DNA from 3 places in the Actinoplanes ianthinogenes genome. Region 3 is predicted to be linked to each of the others. Evidence: riboswitches for the same ligand, from Rfam matches in the RefSeq annotation. Region 3 holds a riboswitch; each other region holds the start of a gene.

Region 1 (6,389 bases), 1.6 Mb from region 3:
AGCTGACCGCCATCGGCGTCGGCGGCATCATCGGCGCCGGCATCTTCGCCCTGGCCGGCGCCGTCGCCCACGAGACCGCCGGCCCGGCCGTGCTCGTCTCGTTCCTGATCGCCGGCGTCGCCTCCGCGGCCGCCGCCCTGTCCTACGCCGAGTTCGCCGGCCTGATCCCCAAAGCCGGCTCCGCCTACACCTACGGCTACGCCGTCCTCGGCGAGATCGCCGGCTGGTTCATCGGCTGGGACCTGCTGCTCGAATACACCGCCATCGTCTCCGTCGTGGCCATCGGCATCTCCGGCTACTTCGGCTTCCTGGTCGGCGAACTCGGCGCCGACCTGCCCGCCTGGATGCTCGGCGCCCCCGGCAGCGGCGACGGCCACGTCGTCGACCTGTTCGCCCTGATCCTCTGCCTGCTCATCGCCGGCCTGCTCAACCTCGGCATCCGCGCCGCCGCCCGCTTCGAGACCGCCGTCGTCGGCATCAAGATCCTGATCGTGCTGCTGATCGTCGTCGTCGGCTGGTTCCACATCAACACCGACAACTACACGCCGTTCTTCCCGTTCGGCGTCGGCGGCGCCATCACCGGCGCCGCCACCGTCTTCTTCGCCGTCTTCGGCTACGACGCCATGTCGACCGCGGCCGAGGAGTCCGCCGACGCCCGCCGCCACCTCCCCAAAGCCATCATCTACTCCCTGGTCATCTCCATGATCCTGTACGTGCTGGCCACCCTCGTGCTCACCGGCATGCAGAACTACCAGGACATCGACCCGGAGAGCGGCTTCTCCAGCGCGTTCGCGGCCGTCGGCCTCACCGGCCTCGCCGACGTCATCGCCGTCGGCGCCATCATCGGCATCCTCACCGTCATGTTCACCTTCATGCTCGGCGTCACCCGCGTCTGGTACGCGATGAGCCGCGACGGCCTGCTCCCGTCCTGGTTCGCCCACGTGCACCCGGTCCGCCGCGTCCCCACCCGCGTCACCTGGATCGCCGGCATCGCCTCGGCCGCCATCGCCGGCTTCCTGCCCATCCGCGAAGCGGCCGAACTCACCAACATCGGCATCCTGCTCGCGTTCGTCGTGGTCTGCGTGGCGGTCATCGTGCTGCGCTACCGCCAGCCCGACCTGCCCCGGACATTCCGGCTGCCATGGATGCCGGTGATCCCCGCCGTCGGCGTGGTGTTCTCCCTGTGGCTGATCACCTTCCTCGCCCCGATCACCTGGCTGCGGTTCGCCGTCTGGTTCCTGATCGGCCTCGTCGTCTACTTCACCTACAGCCGCAAACACTCCCTGCTCAACCGCCGATAAAACCCTGTTCGGGTACGCCCGCAGCACGGCCCGCGCCCCGCCCGCTCACCTCCGGCCCGGTCCTGCCGATATACCCGGCCATGACGACCCCGCACCCGCCGACCCGCCGCTCACGCCCGGGCTGGCCGATCCTGCTCGCCGTGGCCGGGCTCGTCCTCGGCGGCGGCATCGCCGTCCGCCTCACCCGGCGGCGACCCACCAACTCGCCGGCCCCCGCACCGATCCCGGTCCTGCCGCCCCGGCCCGCCGGAACCTCCGCCGCCGACCCGTCCCGGCAGCTGACCCGGATGGCCATCGGCGGCGCCATCGCCGTCGTCCTGGCCATCACCATCGCCGTCGCCACCCGCCCCGCCCACCGCGGCGGCACCCATTCTCTGACCCTGACCGGCAGCAACGGCGCCCGGGCCGAGATCGAACTCCAGGACCACGACGGCGCCCCGGGCCGGCCGGCCGTCGTCTACGCCATCCAGATCCGCAACACCGGCACGTCCGCGGTCGACACCGGCCTGGGCAACGCCTGGGTGCTGGACACCAGGGGAACGAAATACCCGGCCGACGACCTGCCGGCCGCACTGGTATCGATCATCGGCGCGCGCGGCCTCGCCGGCCCGGCCTGGCAGCCCGATGCGAACGGCTACCTGTCGCCGGGCGAGCAGACCGTGAAGCGCTTTTACTTCACCGTCCCGCGGGACGCCCGCCTGACCCGCCTGCACATCACCGTCGTCCTGGACTCCGAGGTGGTGCACGCGGACTGGGACCTCTAGCCCGATCCACTCCCGTGCCACGGGCGGCGCGCAGTCGACCGGTTGTCCACAGGGCGTCGGCGGGATCGCTCGGATTCGGCCACACTCATTGATGGGCTCGGCCCCCCTGGGCGGGCGGGGTCTGGCACAGTGAGGCGATCTTGCGCAGGCGTCAGGTCCTCGCGCCCCCCGCCCGAGGTGACCCCATGACCCACACCCCCGCCTTCCACGAGATCGCCGACCGCGTCCACCTCCTGCGCCACCCGGTCCTCGACGTCAACGTCACCCTGATCACCGCCCCCGGCGCCGCCCTGCTCGTCGACACCCTGTCCACCGACACCCAGGCCCGCGAACTCGCCGGCGCGATCCGCCGGATCACCCGCGACCCGCTGACCATCGTCAACACCCACCACCACTTCGACCACTGCTTCGGCAACGCCACCCTGGCCGGCCCGGCAACCCCCATCTGGGCGCACGAGGCCGCCGCCCGCGAACTGCGCGACAACGCACCCCGGCTGCAACAGCACTGGTACGACGAATGGCTGCCCACCGACCCGGCCCTGGCCACCGGCCTCGCCGCCGTCACCGTCCGCGTCCCCGACCACCTGGTGCACACCGAGGCGAGCATCGACCTGGCCGGACGCCCCATCACCCTGCACCACCTCGGCCGCGGCCACACCGCCGGCGACCTGGTCCTCACCGTGCCCGACGCGCGCCTGCTGCTCGCCGGCGACCTGGTCGAACAGGGCGCCCCACCGTCCTACGGCACCGACGCCTACCCCCTGGAGTGGCCCGCCACCGTCGCCGCCCTGCTGCGCCTGCTCCCACCGGACGGCCTCGTCGTACCCGGCCACGGCGCCCCCGTCGACCACGCCTTCGTGACCGCCCAGCACCGCCAGCTCACCGAACTCGGCACGCTGATCCGGCAAGGACACGCCACCGGCGCCACACCCGAGGACGTCGCCGCCCGCTCACCGTTCGGGCCCGCCGCCTCGCTGGTCGCGGTACGCCGCGGCTACACCGCACTCACCGGTCAGAGCTGAGCGGCGGGACGCCACCGCCGGCGACGCGCCCGCGCCACCACCGCACCGATCACCGCCGCCACGGCGCCGGCACCGAGCGCCGCCACGACCGGCCAGTACGCGCGGCGGCGGGGCGTGACATTGCTGTGCGCGTACCGAAAAGGCGACGGCGCTGCCAGCGGACCGGAACCCGCCGCGGTCACCGCCCGATACGGATTCAGCCGCCGCCCCGCATCCGCGGTCGCCGCCAGGCGCCGCGCCACCTCGCCGGCCGAAGCCCCGGGGAACCGCTCCCGCACCAGGGCCGCCGCACCCGACACGAACCCCGCCGCAAAACTCGTCCCCCCATCACCGACCGCCACCAGATCCACATCCGGACCGGCCGGCGAGAACGGCGCCGGCTCCCCCGACGACAGGATCGCCCCCACCCCGATCACCCCCGGATACCCGGCCGGGAACCGGCGGCCCGCACCCGGCTGATTGCCCACCGCGGCGACCACCACCACGCCCCGGCCGAGCGCCTCGGCCACCGCCGAACGCACCCGCCGGTCGTCGGCCGCCACCACCAACGAGATGTTGATCACCTGGGCGTGACCCGGCCCGGCCGCCCACCGGATCCCCTCCGCCACCCGCGCCACACCACCGGCATCACCCGGATCACCGTCGCCGACCCGCACCGGCACGATCACCGCCCGCGGCGCCACCGCCAGGACCGACGCCGCCACCGCCGTCCCGTGCCCCACACAGTCCCGGCCACCCCGGCCCGCCGCGACCCGGCCGGCCACCTGCCCATTCGACGGATCCACCCCGGAATCGACCACCGCCACCCGCACACCCGCCCCGGACGCGACCGGCACCGCCGGATAGGGGCCGTGCACCACCGGCACCAGCGGCGCACACGCCACCAGCGTCCACAGCCGCCACACCATCCGACCCCCATCACAACGACGAACGTGAATGTTATCCGCGCCACGCCATCCCGGTTGTGCCCCCACCACCACGACAGCTAGGTTGTGAAGGCCATCTGCGGCGTCGTGAGGGAAACCGGTGAAACTCCGGTGCGGTCGCGCCACTGTGAATCGCCCCCCGGCCACGGGGACGCGATGAGTCAGGACGCTCACGCGACCGCAGCCTGTCCACCGGGACGCGTCATCCCGTAGGAGGTTGATCAGCCATGCCCAAGGCCCAGACCGTGCGGCCCCTCGCCATCCCCGCCATCTCCACCCGCCTGCTGCTCACCGCCGCCGGCGTCACCATCCTGCTGCTCGCCCTGGCCTACCTGGTCGCCTTCGACCAAGGCGCCCTGTCCCGCAGCGGCATGTACATGCACGAGCTCATGCACGACGGCCGCCACCTGCTGGGCGTCCCGTGCCACTGACGCTCAGCTTCGGGCGCCTGCTGACCGCCGGACTGCTCGCCGGACTCATCGCCGGCCTGCTGGCCGGCGGTTTCGCCTATCTGGCCGGCGAACCCCGCATCGACGCCGCCATCGCCATCGAGGAGCAGAACGCCCTCGCCCACGGCGAAGCACAGGGCGGCGAAGAGCTCGTCAGCCGCGACACCCAGAAAAACGTCGGCCTGTTCCTGGCCACCGGCCTCTACGGCACCGCCCTCGGCGGCTTCCTCGCCACCGCCTACGCCCTGCTCCGGCGCCGCCTGCACACCAGCAGCGACACCCGCGCCGCCCTCGGCCTGGCCGCCGCCGCCCTCACCGGCATCGTCCTGGTCCCCTGGCTCAAATACCCACCCAACCCACCCGCCGTCGGCGACCCCGCCACCATCAACCAGCGAACCTGGAGCTACCTCGCCGTGCTCGTGCTCGGCCTGGTCGCCATCTGGGCCGGCATCCTCGCCGCCCGCACCCAGACCCACGAGTGGCGCCGCGCCACCGCCGGCCTGCTCGGGTTCGCCGTCGTGGTCACCATCGCCTACCTGCTACTACCCACCATCAACGAGGTGCCCGACACCTTCCCGGCCGTGCTCCTCTGGAAGTTCCGGATCGCCTCACTCGGCACCCAGACCATCCTCTGGACCGTCCTCGGCATCGCCTTCGCCGGCCTGCTCAACCGACTGGCCACCAGCAACCCCACCCCGGACGTCGCCGCCGACAAAGCGGCCACCGCCGACGCCTGACCGGCACGCAGCACCACACCAGACGCCACATGGGCCCGACCCATGTGGCGTCTACTGCCACTAGGGTGAGGCGATGCCCCGGTTTACCAGCCTCGACGACCTGCTCGGCCACGACGAGCTGGGCACCAGCGACTGGCTCCTGATCGACCAGGACCGCATCGACGCCTTCGCCACCGTCACCGGCGACCACCAATGGATCCACACCGACCCCGAACGCGCCCGCAAAGACGGCCCGTTCGGCACCACCATCGCCCACGGCGCCCTCACCCTCTCCCTCTGCATGACCTTCCTGACCGAGGTCGTCGACGTCGACAACGTCACCTTCGTCGTCAACGGCGGCTTCGACCGCGTCCGCTTCCACACCCCGGTCCGCTGCGGCGCCCGCCTCCGCGGCAAAGTCCGCCTCCTCGAAGCCCGCCGCCTCACCGCCGGCGCCCGCCTCATCCTGCGCACCACCGCCGAAATCGACGGCGAACGCCGCCCCGCCTGCGTCGCCGACCAAATCCTCGCCCTCTACGAAACCCCCATTCCGCCGACCTCCGCCCCCTGACCGCCCTAACCTGGCGGATATGGCGCAAACCGCAACAGACCGTCCCCACCAACCCCGCCTTCTCGCCATGGACGGCCTCCGCCTGCTCTGCGCCCTCGCCGTCGCCGGCTTCCACTACGGCGCCACCTGGCAACTCGACGGCACCCACCCCGTCACCCAGCAACTCCCCGTCGCCAGCCACTTCCTGATCTACGGCATGCTCGGCGTCGAAATCTTCTTCCTCATCAGCGGCTTCGTCATCTGCATGAGCACCTGGGGACGCAGCCTCGGCGACTACTTCATCTCCCGCGCCACCCGCATCTACCCCGCCTACTGGGCCTGCGCACTCATCACCGCCACCGTCGTGACCCTGCTCCCGGTCACCACCGGCGTGCCCTTCGACGTCACCCAGTTCACCCGCCAGGACCTGGCCGCCAACCTCACCATGCTCGCCGAACCCCTCGGCGCCCACGTCCTCGAACCCGCCTACTGGACCCTCTGGGTCGAACTCCGCTTCTACCTGCTCTTCGCCATCCTCAGCTGGCGCGGCCTCACCTACCGCCGCGCCACCACCTTCTGCATCCTCTGGATGATCGCCGCGATCCTCGCACCCACCCTCAACAGCGACCTGGTCACCACCCTGGTCATGCCGAAATGGGCG
Region 2 (6,389 bases), 3.8 Mb from region 3:
ACGCGGACCAGCGGGAAGCCGACCGAGTGGTAAGCCGCGTACATCAAGCCGGAGCAGTCGTACTGATCCGGGCCCTCCTCGGACCAGACATACGGGTCGCCGCGCTGGGCGAGCGCGAACTGGAGCGCCTGGACCGCCCGCGGGTCGGCACCGCGTCCGGCGCCGGAGCCGGCCAGGTATTCCGAGCCGAGCGCCTGGTCGGTCACGCTGGCGGCGGCCTCGGCCGCGTTCAGCTCGTCGCGGTGCTTGTTCTCCAGCGCGGTCAGCGCGGTCTGCTTCTGGGTGAGCCGCGTGTTCAGTTTCGTGTACTGCGCGACCAGGTTGTTGTGCTTGGTCGTGGTGGTGGTCTGCTCGTCGAGCGCGATCTGGGCGGCGACCTGCGCGGCCTCGAGGCGGCGGGCGGCCGTGTCGTCGGTCGGCGTCTCGCCGCGCTGCAACCGGGCGAGCTGGTCGAGACCGATGAGGCTGGAGTCGAGCGCGCCGTCCGGGACCGCGGCGGCCTGCTGGATGGCCTGGCCGGCGGCGGCGACCGCGTTGCTCTGCGCGGCCTGGAGATTGGCCTGCGCGTCGGTGACCTGCTGGTTGGCGGTGGCGAGCTGGGACTGGGCGAGGTCGCGGTCGGCTTTCAGCTTGAGCAGCTGGTCGCCGAGCTGGTCGACCTCGAAGCGGCCCTTCTCGATCTGCTGGAGGGCCGGGTTGGTCGCCGAACCGGGGATGGCGCTGGGCGTGGTGACCGGGCTGACCGGGGTGCCGGGGAGCACCAGCGCACCGAGCGCGGTCGGACGCGAGCCGGCGTCCGGGATGCCGGCGGCGAGCGCCGGGTCGTCGCCGGGCGCGGCCATGGCCGGGATCGGCTGGAACAGGGCAGCCACAGCCGCGGCGACTGCCGCCGAGTACGACACGGGGCGCAGTCGCTGCACGGAGCGTGAATAACCCCGTCCGTACCGCATTGCCTTCGACATGAAGCTCCCCGTCCGCGGCGGCCGGCTGACCGTCGCTAGTCGTTCCTAAAGGTTCATACCGCAGGCGGCGCACCGCTGTCGATCGAAAGAAGATGAAAGGACCCTGAGAATTTTTCTACTTGTTGGCGACTGTAAGTGTTTGCCCTGGTCGTCGGCCTGTGGAGCCGGTTTCATGATCGTCTATTCCGGTTACTTCCCAGTACGTGAGACAGGCCTCCCGCCCGCCCGGCGGCGTGCCGCCTGTCAGACCCGGGACGTAGTCTCGACGGCGACGACGGGAGAGGGGCGCACATGGATGCCGGACTGAAGCGTGACCTTGAGGCGAAGGTCTACGCCGGTGAGCGGCTCAGCCGCGAGGACGGCATCGCGCTCTACGAGAGCGACGACCTGACCTGGCTCGGCCGGCTCGCTCACCACAAGCGCACCGAGCTGAACGGTGACCGGGTGATGTTCAACGTCAACCGGCATCTGAACCTGACGAATGTCTGCTCCGCCAGCTGCGCCTACTGCTCCTTCCAGCGCAAGCCGGGGGAGAAGGACGCCTACACGATGCGCATCGACGAGGCCGTCCGCAAGGCCAAGGAGATGGAGGACGAGCAGCTCACCGAGCTGCACATCGTCAACGGCCTGCACCCCACCCTGCCCTGGCGGTATTACCCCAAGGTCCTGCGCGAGCTGAAAGCCGCGCTGCCCAACGTGAAGCTCAAGTGCTTCACCGCCACCGAGGTCCAGTGGTTCGAGAAGATCAGCGGCCTGTCCGCCAGTGAGATCCTCGACGAGCTGATGGACGCCGGGCTGGAGTCGCTGACCGGCGGCGGCGCCGAGATCTTCGACTGGGAGGTCCGGCAGCACATCGTCGACCACGCCTGCCACTGGGAGGACTGGTCGCGGATCCACCGGCTGGCCCACGAGAAAGGCATGCGGACTCCGGCCACCATGCTCTACGGGCACATCGAGGAGCCCCGGCACCGGGTCGACCACGTGCTGCGCCTGCGCGAGTTGCAGGACGAGACCGGTGGCTTCGCCGTCTTCATCCCGCTGCGCTATCAGCACGACTTCCACGACTCGGCGGACGGCAAGATCCGTAACCGGATCCAGGAGCGCACCACGATGGCCGCCCCGGCCGAGTCGCTGAAGACGTTCGCCGTCTCCCGCCTGCTGTTCGACAACGTGCCGCACGTCAAGTGCTTCTGGGTCATGCACGGCCTGTCGGTCGCCCAGCTCTCGCTGAACTTCGGGGCCGACGACCTGGACGGCTCGGTGGTGGAATACAAGATCACCCACGACGCCGACTCGTACGGCACGCCGAACACGATGCACCGCGACGACCTGCTGGACCTGATCTGGGACGCCGGTTTCCAGCCGGTCGAGCGCAACACGCGCTACGAGGTCGTCCGGGAGTATGACAAGCCCACCAGCCTGGCCGAGCGGCGCAGTGAGCCGCAGAAGGTCTGGGCCTAGGGTTCCGGAGATGACTCAGCAGCGCGGCAAAGGCGGTCTGCGGCGCACCGCGGGGCCGGTGGAGACGGTCGGTGATCTGCTCGGCGCCTCGTTCGCCGGGCTGGTCGTCGGCATCGCGGTGGTGCTCGTCCTGGAGGGCATCCTGGCGCTGAGCAGGGTGGCCGAGTTCGGCCAGACCAACGGCTGGCTGATCCTGATCCTGCCGACCTGGCTGTTCGTCGAGCAGTTCCGGGCGCAGGGCTTCGGCGCCGACCGGGTGCTGGCCGCGGCGCTCGGCATCGGGTTCGGCGCCGCCGCGGGCATGACGGTCGCCGGTGTCGTCGCGCCGTACACTCCACCCCTGGTGAGCGGCGGTGCCGGCGCCGTGGCCGCTACGGTCGTGTACTGCTTCGTCTGGTTCTACGGCCTCCGCTGGCTCCGTCAGCGGTCCGGCTGAGGGAGAGAGATCATGAGTCCCGCCGTCAAGTACACGCTGGGCCGCCTCGGCCTGTTCGTGGTGGTGTTCGCCGCGCTCTTCCCGCTGCCGCTGAACATCCTCGTCAAGGTGATGATCGCGTTCGTCGCCTCGGCCGGGTTCGCGTTCTTCCTGCTCCGCAAGTGGCGCGACCAGATGGCCGAGCAACTCGGCTCGGCGGCCGAGCGCCGCTCCGCGGAGAAGGCGCGGCTGCGCTCCGCCCTGGCGGGAGACGACGAGGCCGCCGCGGCCGGTGACCGGGTCGCCGCGGCCGACGCCGGTGGAAAGACCGCCGACGAGAAGACCGCCGGTGGAAAGACCGCCGGGGAGACCGCCGCGGATGCGAAGGCCGGCGACGCCAGCGGCGAAAAGAGCGAGGACAAGAGCGAGGCCGGTAAGTAACGCCCGCAAGCGCCCGCGGACGTGTCCGACGGAACAGACCCTGAGGTCGAGCGACGGCCGGCGCCGCTCTGGGATAGCGTTTCAGGGACCGCGCCGCAGCGAAGCCGGTGTGAAACCGGAGCTGTCCCGCAACTGTGATCCCTCCATGTGAGGTCTAGCCAGGTCGCCTGGGAGCGGTCGCGAACCCACGCTCCCGGGGAGGGGCGTCTCGCAGGCGGCGGCCCCGGGCCCTGTCGGCGATGCACCACACCCGACCGACAGGAGGACCTCGATGAAGCGCGCGCTTCTCGCCGCCACCACGGCGGCCGCACTGCTGCTCACCGGCTGCGGCAGCAAGGACAGCACCGACAAGTCGCCGGAGCCCGGACAGGCGAGCGCGGCCGCCAGCTTCCCGGCCACGGTCGGCTCGCTGACCCTGGACAAGCGGCCCGAGAAGATCGTCTCGCTGAGCCCCACCGCCACCGAGATGCTCTTCGCCATCGGCGCCGGTCCCCAGGTCACCGCGGTCGACGACCAGTCCGACTACCCGGCCGACGCGCCCAAGACCGACCTCTCCGGCTTCAAGCCGAACGCCGAGGCGATCGCCGCCAAGGATCCGGACCTGGTGGTGCTCTCCGGCGACGCCGACCAGATCGTCGCCCAGCTCGGCAAACTCAAGATCCCGGTGTTCCTGTCGCCGGCCGCGCAGACCCTGGACGACACCTACCGGGAGATCGCCGAGTTCGGCACGCTGACCGGGCACAGCAGCGAGGCCACCAAGCTCAACGAGCAGATGAAGGCCGAGATCGACCAGGTGGTCAAGGCGGTCCCGGCGCGCACCAAGCCGCTCAGCTACTACTACGAGCTCGGCCCGGAGCTGTACTCCGCCACCTCGAAGACCTTCATCGGCGGGGTGTTCGACCTGTTCGCGATGACCAACGTGGCCGACCCGGCGGACGCCGACGGCAGCAAGGGCGGTTATCCGCAGCTCTCCGCGGAGGCGCTGGTCAAGGCGAACCCGGACACCATCTTCCTGGCCGACACCCAGTGCTGCCAGCAGTCCGCCGACACGGTCGGGGCGCGCAGCGGCTGGTCGTCGATCACGGCGGTGCGGAAGAAGCAGATCTATCCGCTGGACGACGACATCGCCTCGCGCTGGGGTCCCCGTACCGTGGATCTTGTGAAGGCCGTGGCCGACGCGGTGAGCAAGGTTCCGGCGTCATGAGACCGGCCGGGCTCCGCCCGGCCTGGCTGGCGGCCGGTGTGCTGGCCGTGCTGGTCGCGGTCGTCGCCGGCCTCGCCTTCGGCTCGGTCTCGCTGCCGCCCGGCGCGGTCGCGGTCGAGTTGCTCAACCTGATCCCCGGGGTGGATCTGCACAGCGGCCTCACCGAGCGGGAGGTCGCCATCCTCACCGAGCTGCGGCTGCCCCGGGTGGTGCTCGGTCTCCTGGTCGGCGCGATGCTGTCCCTGGCCGGCGCCGCCTACCAGGGCGCGTTCCGCAATCCGCTGGCCGATCCGCACCTGCTCGGCGTCGCCGCCGGGGCCGGGCTCGGGGTGACCGCGGTGATCGTGCTGCGCCCGGCCGCCGGCGCGACGGGCGGGCTGCCGCTCGGCGTACCGGTGGCGGCCTTTCTCGGCGGCCTGATCGCGGTCGCCATGACCTGGATCCTCGGCGCCACCGGTGGCCGGGACCGATCACCCAGCACGCTGATCCTGGCCGGGGTCGCGGTCTCCGCGTTCCTCGCCGCGATGCAGACCTACCTGTTGCAGCGGCACGTCGAGTCGCTGCGCGAGGTGTACTCCTGGCTGCTCGGCCGGCTGGCCACCGCGGGCTGGCACGACGTCCTGGTGGTCCTGCCCTACACCGTGCTGACCGCGGCCATCGTCCTCACTCAGCGCCGCGAGCTCGACGTGCTCACCGTCGGCGACGAGGAGGCGTCCAGCCTCGGCCTGCACCCGCAGCGCAGCCGCTACCTGCTGATCATCGCGGCGTCGCTGGGCACCGCCGCGGCGGTCTCGGTCTCCGGCCTGATCGGCTTCGTCGGCATCATCGTCCCGCACACGGTGCGCCTGCTCACCGGCCCGAGCTACCGCTCGCTGCTGCCGCTGTCGCTGCTGTTCGGCGCGGCCTTCCTGACCCTCACCGACCTGCTGGCCCGGGTCGCCGGCGGGGCCGCGGAGATCCCGATCGGGGTGGTCACCGCGTTCCTCGGCGCGCCCTTCTTCATCGTGGTCATGCGCACCAGCCGCGGGATCACGACATGACCGCCCCGGCGATCATGGTCAACGACCTGACGGTACGCCTGGACGACGCCCTCATCGTCGACCACGTGGACCTCGAAGTCGCCGTCGGCGAGTGGGTAACCGTGATCGGCCCGAACGGCGCCGGCAAGTCCACCGCCCTGCGCGCCGTGGCCGGCCTGCTCCCCTTCCAGGGCACCGTCCACCTGCACGGCCGCGCGGTCGACCGCCTGCACCGCCGGGACCGCGCCAAGACCATCGCCGTGGTCGTCCAGAGTCCCGTGGTACCACCCGCTATGACCGTTTTCGACTACGTCCTCCTGGGTCGGACCCCGTACATCCCGCCGCTCGGCCGCGAGTCTGCCGCCGACCTGGCCGTGGTCGACGAGGAGCTGGCGGCGCTCGACCTGATCCCGTTCGCGGCCCGCCGCCTGGACACCCTCTCCGGCGGCGAACGCCAGCGGGTGTTCCTGGCCCGCGCGCTGGCCCAGGGCGCCGAGATCCTGCTGCTCGACGAGCCGACCAGCGCCTTGGACATCGGCCACCAGCAGGAGGTCCTGGAACTGGTCGACCGGCTGCGCGCCGGGCGCTCGCTCACCGTCCTGGCGACCATGCACGACCTCTCCACCGCGGGCGAGTACGCCGACCGCATGGTCCTGCTCTCCGCCGGCCGGGTGGCCGCCGCCGGCACCCCCGCCGAGGTGCTCACCGAGGCCAACCTCGCCGAGCACTACCGGGTGAAGGTCCGGGTCATCCCCGGTGATCACGGTCCGCTGGTGGTGGCGGTCCGGCCCTGAGCCGCGCGGCAGGGGAAAGGGCTGCTTGAGGTTTCCTGTGCGGGTGAACCGAATGGCAACCGGGCGGTGACCGGTCTGCACTCCAGGGTTCGC
Region 3 (6,389 bases):
CCGAGGCGAGCGCCTCGGCCCGGCGTTCCGCGGCGGGCACCAGCCCGAGATGCCGGGACGGCGCGGCCACCGCGTCGGCCCGGCGCAGCGCGCCCAGCACCGGCGTGCCGACCTCCTCACACGCGTCCCGCAGGATCTGCTCGTGCCGGTCCGAGCCGACCCGGTTCAGGATCACCCCGGCCAGCCGGACCGTCCCGAAGCTGCGGAACCCGTGCACCACCGCCGCGATCGACCGCCCCTGCGCGGCGGCGTCGACGACCAGGATCACCGGGGCCTGGAGCAGCTGGGCGACCTGGGCCGTGGAGCCGGTCTCGCCGGCACCGGTCCGCCCGTCGTAGAGGCCCATCACGCCCTCGACGACCGCCAGCTCGGCCCCCCGCGACCCGTGCGCGAAGAGCGGGCCGATCAGCTGCTCGCCGACCAGGACCGGATCCAGGTTGCGCCCCGGGCGGCCGGCCGCGAGAGCGTGGTATCCCGGGTCGATGTAGTCCGGCCCCACCTTGAACGGCGCCACCGGCACCCCGCGCCGGGCGAACGCCGCCAGCAGCCCGGTCGCCACCGTCGTCTTGCCGTGCCCGGACGCGGGCGCGGCGATCACCACCCGAGGGATCGTCACCATTCGATACCCTGCTGGCCTTTGCGACCGGCGTCCATCGGATGCTTGATCTTGGTCATCTCGGTGACCAGGTCGGCCGCCCCGATCAGGTCCGGATGCGCGTCCCGTCCGGTGATCACCACGTGTTGCGTGCCGGGTCGCTCGGCGAGCGTCTCGATCACGTCCGCGACGTCCACCCAGCCCCACTTCATCGGGTAGGTGAACTCGTCGAGCACGTAGAACTTGTACGTCTCGGCCGCCAGGTCCCGCTTGATCTGCGCCCACCCCTCAGCGGCCTCGGCGGCGTGGTCCCGCTCGGTGCCGGCCCGCTGGATCCAGGACCAGCCCTCGCCCATCTTGTGCCAGGTCACCGGCGTCCCGTTCACGCCGTCCAGGGCCTTGAGCGCCGTCTCCTCGCCGACCTTCCACTTCTGCGACTTGACGAACTGGAAGACCCCGATCGGCCACCCCGCACTCCACGCCCGCAACGCCATCCCGAACGCGGCCGTCGACTTACCCTTGCCCGGCCCGGTGTGCACGGCGAAGACCGCCTGCCGCCGCCGCTGCCGCGTCGTCAGCCCGTCGTCGGGCACGGTGGTCACTTTCCCTTGCGGCATCCGCTCGCTCCCCTCACCACATCAAACCCTTCCCCGTACGCAATCCGCCCCACCCACCGCTTGCCCAGCCCCACCAAACCACCCACCGGCCCCACCCGCCCCGCCGCCACCGGCTCCCCCCGGCACACCAGCCCTGCCCAGCACCGGCCTCCGCCCAGCACACCCACCCCGCCCGGCACCGGCCTCCGCCCGGCACACCCGCCCCGCCCGCCGGCTCCGCCCGGCACACCCGCCCCGCCGCCGGCTCCGCCCGGCACACCCGCCCCGCCCGCACCCGCCTCTGCTCGGCACACCCGCTCTGCCCAGCACCGGCCACTGCCCGGCACACCGGCCCCGCCGCCACCGGCTCCGCCCCGGCACACCTGCTCTGCCCGGCACACCACGCCGGGGCACCCGCCGTACCCCGGCACACCCGCCGTACCCGGGACGCGAGACCGCCGGCAACCGAGGCCCGGCCGCGCCTCCCGGTCCGGGCTGGCGCTGAGGGCCCTAAAACGGTCCGGATTAGGGCCCTCAGGACCAGCCGGGAACAGCGACTCGCGGCCGGGCCGCTTGATCAGGCAGCCCGGCGGTAAGCGCGATCCCCCGGAACCGCGCTGGATGCCGGGCGGCCGCGGCCGGTGGCGGCTTCCAGCTGCTCCAGCGGCATCACATCGGCCCGGAGGGCGGCGGCGAGTTTGCGGGCGAGGCCCAGGCGGATCGGGCCGGATTCGCAGTCGACGACGACGGTGGCCACGCCGCTCAGGGCCGGGGCCAGCAGCAGCGGGTCGGGGCCGCTGGTGGCGCGGCCGTCGGTGACCACGATCAGCAGGGGACGGCGGCGCGGGTCGCGGCGGCGTTCGGTGGCGATGGTGCGGGCGGCCGCGCGCAGGCCGGCGGCGAGCGGGGTGCGGCCGCCGGTGCGCAGGGCGGCCAGCCGCATCACGCCGACCTCGTGGCTGGACGTCGGCGGGAGCACCACGTCGGCGTCCGCGCCCCGGAAAGTGATCATCCCGATCCGGTCGCGCCGCTGGTAGGCGTCGCGGAGCAGGGACAGGACGGCGGTCTTGACCAGGGTCATCCGTTTGCGGGCGGCCATCGAGCCGGAGGCGTCGACGACGAACAGCACCAGGTTCGCCTCGCGGCCGACGTGGATAGCCTCGCGCAGGTCCCGTGGCTCGACGTCGAAAACCCGCGGCGCGCGCATCATCCCGCCGCGGTCGCCCACCGGCCCACGGTCGCCGAAAGGCCGACCGTCACCCACCAGCCCACGGTCGCCGAAAGGCCCGCCGTGACCCACCAGCCCACGGTCACCGATAGGCCCGCCGTGACCCACCAGCCCACGGTCACCGAAAGGCCCGCCGTGACCCACCAGCCCACGGTCACCGAAAGGCCCGCCGTCACCCACCAGCCCACGGTCACCGAAAGGCCCGCCGTCGCCCACCGGCCCGCTGGCGTTCATCGGTCCGCCGTCGCCCACCGGCGCGCCGGCGTTCATCGGATTGAGGTCACCGACCGGCTCGCGGCTGTCGGCGACCGTCGCCTGACCGGCGGCCAGGGCGGCGCGATGCAGGGCGGCACGGAGGGTGGCGGGGAGGTGTGGAGCGCCGGCGAGTTTGCCGAGGGGTTTGCGGGAGCCGACGACGCGGCCCCGGCGGGCGTAGGCCGGGGAGCGCTTGCCCGTGTGGCCACCCTCGCCGAGGGCGGTGATCCGCAGCGTGCGTGGCCGGAACGCGGCGCCGGCCTGGGCCGGGGCCGCGGCGCCGCCCTGCGGACTCTCGCCGCTCGGCGGCGGGTTGTCGGCGGGCGAAGGCGCTTCAGCCCGCGGGCCACCGGGAGGAAGGCCGCCGCCGGGACCACCGGGCCCGCTGTCCGGGCCGCCGGGGCCGCTGTCCGGGCCGTCGGGACCGCCGTCCGGATCGTCGTCCGGCTGCTGATCGTCCGGCCCATCACCAGAGGTGTCATCCCCCGCCTGCTGCTCCTCGGCCTGGCGTTCGAGATCCTCCCGGGCCTGACGCTCGGCCTCGGCGAGAGCCTGGTCCAGCTTCTCCTCGTCGGTCCCGGGCGGATCCAGCGGATCGGTGCGACGGCGATGCGGCAGCGCCAGCCGGGCCGCGTCCCGCACGTCGTCGGCGGTCACCCGGTCACGGCCGTGCCAGGCCGCCATCGCGACCGCGCAGCGGGCCACCACGATGTCCGCGCGCATGCCGTCGACCCCGTACGCCAGGCAGACCCGGGCGATCCGGTCGAGTTCGGCGTCGGGCAGGACCACCGTCGGCAGGATGGCGCGGGCCGCCGCGATCCGGGCCGCGTACTCCCGCTCGTCGGCGGCGAACCGGGCGGCGAAGGTGGCCGGGTCCAGCTCGTAGGCGAGGCGGCGGCGGACCACCTCGGCGCGCTGGGTGGCGTCGCGCGGGGCGGCGACCGTGACCACCAGGCCGAACCGGTCGACCAGCTGGGGGCGGGGTTCGCCCTCCTCCGGATTCATGGTGCCGACCAGCAGGAAGCGGGCGGCGTGTTTGACCGAGACGCCGTCGCGCTCGACGTGGGCGCGGCCCATCGCCGCGGCGTCCAGGAGCAGGTCGACCAGGTGGTCCGGGAGGAGGTTGACCTCGTCGACGTAGAGGACGCCGCGGTGGGCGGCGGCCAGCAGGCCGGGCTCGTACGCCTTGACGCCGTCGGCCAGGGCACGCTGGATGTCGAGGGTGCCGACGACCCGGTCCTCGGTGGCTCCGACCGGCAGCTCGACCAGGTTGGCCGGGCGGTGCGCGGCGGGGGTGTCGGCGGCGTGCGGGCCGTCCGGGCACTCCGGGTCCGGTGCGGCCGGGTCGCAGGCGAAGCGGCAGCCGCGGACCACCGTGACCGGCGGGAGCAGGGCGGCCAGGGCGCGGACGACCGTGCTCTTGGCGGTGCCCTTCTCGCCGCGGACCAGCACCCCGCCCACGGCCGGCGAGACCGACGTGAGCAGCAGGGCGAGGCGCAGGTCGTCCAGGCCGACCACGGCCGAGAACGGGTACGGAGTTGTCACAGGGGTTTCCCTCCCGGCGGGTGTCCACGCCCGCGCGTCGGTCGTCACGAGCGGCCGGAGTCTCCTGACTCCCGGATCGCCGTTCCCCGCTCGCCTTCCGGCCCGCCGGTCGGGCCGTGGCGTGCTGTCTCGTCAGCGGGTCGCTCCCCGGTCACAGTGGCGGGACCGTCCCGGACTCGCACCGGGTTCCTCCGCAACCGCTCGCGCCCCATCTTTCCGATCCGGCCCCCAGCCCGTCAAACAACGAGCAGCGAGATCACCAAGGTCACACCGAGACCAGGCAGAGCACGTGCCCGTCGGCGTCGCTGAGCACCGCCTGCCGCTCACCCCACGGCTGGTCCTCCGGCGCGTCGATCACGGTGGCCCCGGTCTTCTCGGCGGCCGCGGTGGTCGCGTCGACGTCGTCCACCCGGAAACTGATCGCCACCCCGGCCAGGCCGGCGGTCGGCGGCCGCTGGTGCAGCAGCAGCTCGGTGGTCGTGCCCGGCACCTCGAACGCGACGACGTCCCCGAAGGCCGCCTTCTCCACGAGACCGAGAACGTCCTGGTAGAGGGCCCGGCTCCGGGACAGGTCCGCTACCGACACGATAAGGCGCTGAAGTCCGATTACGGTCATGATCGCGACCCTACGTCAGCTCGGCTAGGCGAAGAGTTCGGCGTACCGGTCGCGCAGCTCCGCCCAGCCGTGGCGCATCGCGTCCCGGCCGCGGATCGCGGTGACCGGCTCGCCGGCCAGCAGGCGGGCCAGCACGTCCGCGCACAGGTGCCAGCCGGCCGCGACCATCGCGTCCATGTCCCGATCGGCCAGCGTGTGCCGCAGGGTGAGCCGGGTGCCGCCCTCGACCGGCGCCAGCTCCCAGCGCAGCAGATCCTCGCCCCACGTGTATTCGAGCAGGTGCGGCGGCTCCACCCGGCGCACCGTCGCGGGCAGCGCGGTGCGGTCGTCGCCGTCGACCATGGTCAGCGTGGCGGGGCCGGTTTCGGTCAGGGCACGGGAGGCGGTGAAGGGCGCCCAGCGGTCCAGGCGCTCCGGGTCGACCAGCGCGGGCCACACCTGCTCGGGCGGCTGCGGCAGGTCACGGACGAAGATCAGGGTCCAGCGGTCGCCGTCGGCGGCCACGCGGGCATCGGCGAGTGGTCCGGTCACGGTTCCTCCTCCGAGGTTGTCGGCGCGAGATGTCGCTCGAGGGCGTCCAGGTGGCGGTCCCACAATTTCCGGTACGGCCGCAGCCATGCGTCGAGCGCCCGGAACGGCGCACCTTCGAGGCGGTAGATCCGCTGCTGGGCCTGCGCGCGCACCGAGACGACGCCGGCCTCGCGCAGCACCCGCAGGTGTTTGGAGACCGCGGGCTGACTCATCCCGAGCGCCCCGACCAGGTCACCGACGCTCGCCTCGCGGGTCAGCAGCGCGTCGACGATGCGCCGGCGGGCCGGTTCGGCGAGCACCTCCAGAACGTCCACCCCTCCAACATGCCGCTACGCGTATATAACTGTCAAGGAATACCGGAGACCGAAAAACGCCCCACCGGAAAACCGGTGGGGCGCACTTCGCACTTATTCGGGTCGGGCTCCGCCTCCGAGTCCGCGCCGATTTTCAGCGCTGCGACATCGGGGTGAAGTCGCGCACCGGCGAACCGGTGTAGATCTGCCGCGGGCGACCGATCTTGTTGGCCGGGTCGTGCATCATCTCGCGCCACTGGGCGATCCAGCCGGGCAGACGACCGATAGCGAACAGCACCGTGAACATCTTCGTCGGGAAGCCCATGGCCTTGTAGATCAGGCCGGTGTAGAAGTCGACGTTCGGGTACAGCTTGCGGGAGACGAAGTAGTCGTCGTTGAGCGCGATCTCCTCGAGCTGGAACGCGATGTCCAGCAGCGGGTCCGGCGTGTCCAGCGTGGAGAGCATCTCCTGGGCGGCCTTCTTGACGATGGCGGCGCGCGGGTCGTAATTCTTGTAGACCCGGTGGCCGAAGCCCATGAGCTTGACGCCCTTTTCCTTGTTCTTCACCCGGGTGACGAACGAGTTGACGTCGCCGCCGTCCTTGCGGATCTGCTCGAGCATCTCGAGCACCGCCGCGTTGGCGCCGCCGTGCAGCGGGCCGGACAGCGCGTTGATGCCGGCCGAGATCGAGGCGAACAGGTTCGCCTGAGCCGAGCCGACCAGCCGCAC

The links. A riboswitch is a leader RNA that binds a small molecule or an ion and turns the genes downstream of it on or off. The one in region 3 is predicted to bind cobalamin.
Region 1: it holds a riboswitch for cobalamin, as region 3 does, so the genes downstream of both, Aiant_RS42835 (CbtB domain-containing protein) here and Aiant_RS45415 (VWA domain-containing protein) in region 3, are expected to answer to the same signal.
Region 2: it holds a riboswitch for cobalamin, as region 3 does, so the genes downstream of both, Aiant_RS22265 (ABC transporter substrate-binding protein) here and Aiant_RS45415 (VWA domain-containing protein) in region 3, are expected to answer to the same signal.

What each region holds. Positions count from the first base shown of each region.
Region 1 is NZ_AP023356.1:9,416,034-9,422,422, reverse strand. It holds gene Aiant_RS42855 (amino acid permease) at 1-1,301, shown strand, start outside; gene Aiant_RS42850 (hypothetical protein) at 1,382-2,065, shown strand; gene Aiant_RS42845 (MBL fold metallo-hydrolase) at 2,251-3,087, shown strand; gene Aiant_RS42840 (S8 family serine peptidase) at 3,078-3,995, opposite strand; adenosylcobalamin (AdoCbl) riboswitch at 4,079-4,233, shown strand; gene Aiant_RS42835 (CbtB domain-containing protein) at 4,241-4,444, shown strand; gene Aiant_RS42830 (CbtA family protein) at 4,435-5,199, shown strand; gene Aiant_RS42825 (MaoC family dehydratase) at 5,273-5,749, shown strand; partial or broken gene Aiant_RS42820 (acyltransferase family protein) at 5,769-6,278, shown strand.
Region 2 is NZ_AP023356.1:4,938,069-4,944,457, forward strand. It holds gene Aiant_RS22245 (C40 family peptidase) at 1-920, opposite strand, end outside; gene mqnE (aminofutalosine synthase MqnE) at 1,254-2,423, shown strand; gene Aiant_RS22255 (hypothetical protein) at 2,434-2,859, shown strand; gene Aiant_RS22260 (DUF4229 domain-containing protein) at 2,872-3,279, shown strand; cobalamin riboswitch at 3,333-3,465, shown strand; gene Aiant_RS22265 (ABC transporter substrate-binding protein) at 3,551-4,483, shown strand; gene Aiant_RS22270 (FecCD family ABC transporter permease) at 4,480-5,523, shown strand; gene Aiant_RS22275 (ABC transporter ATP-binding protein) at 5,520-6,296, shown strand.
Region 3 is NZ_AP023356.1:1,152,632-1,159,020, forward strand. It holds gene Aiant_RS05305 (cobyrinic acid a,c-diamide synthase CobB) at 1-619, opposite strand, end outside; gene cobO (cob(I)yrinic acid a,c-diamide adenosyltransferase) at 613-1,212, opposite strand; gene Aiant_RS45415 (VWA domain-containing protein) at 1,769-4,267, opposite strand; cobalamin riboswitch at 4,278-4,410, opposite strand; gene Aiant_RS05325 (VOC family protein) at 4,485-4,835, opposite strand; gene Aiant_RS05330 (SRPBCC family protein) at 4,860-5,366, opposite strand; gene Aiant_RS05335 (ArsR/SmtB family transcription factor) at 5,363-5,680, opposite strand; gene Aiant_RS05340 (citrate synthase) at 5,814-6,389, opposite strand, start outside.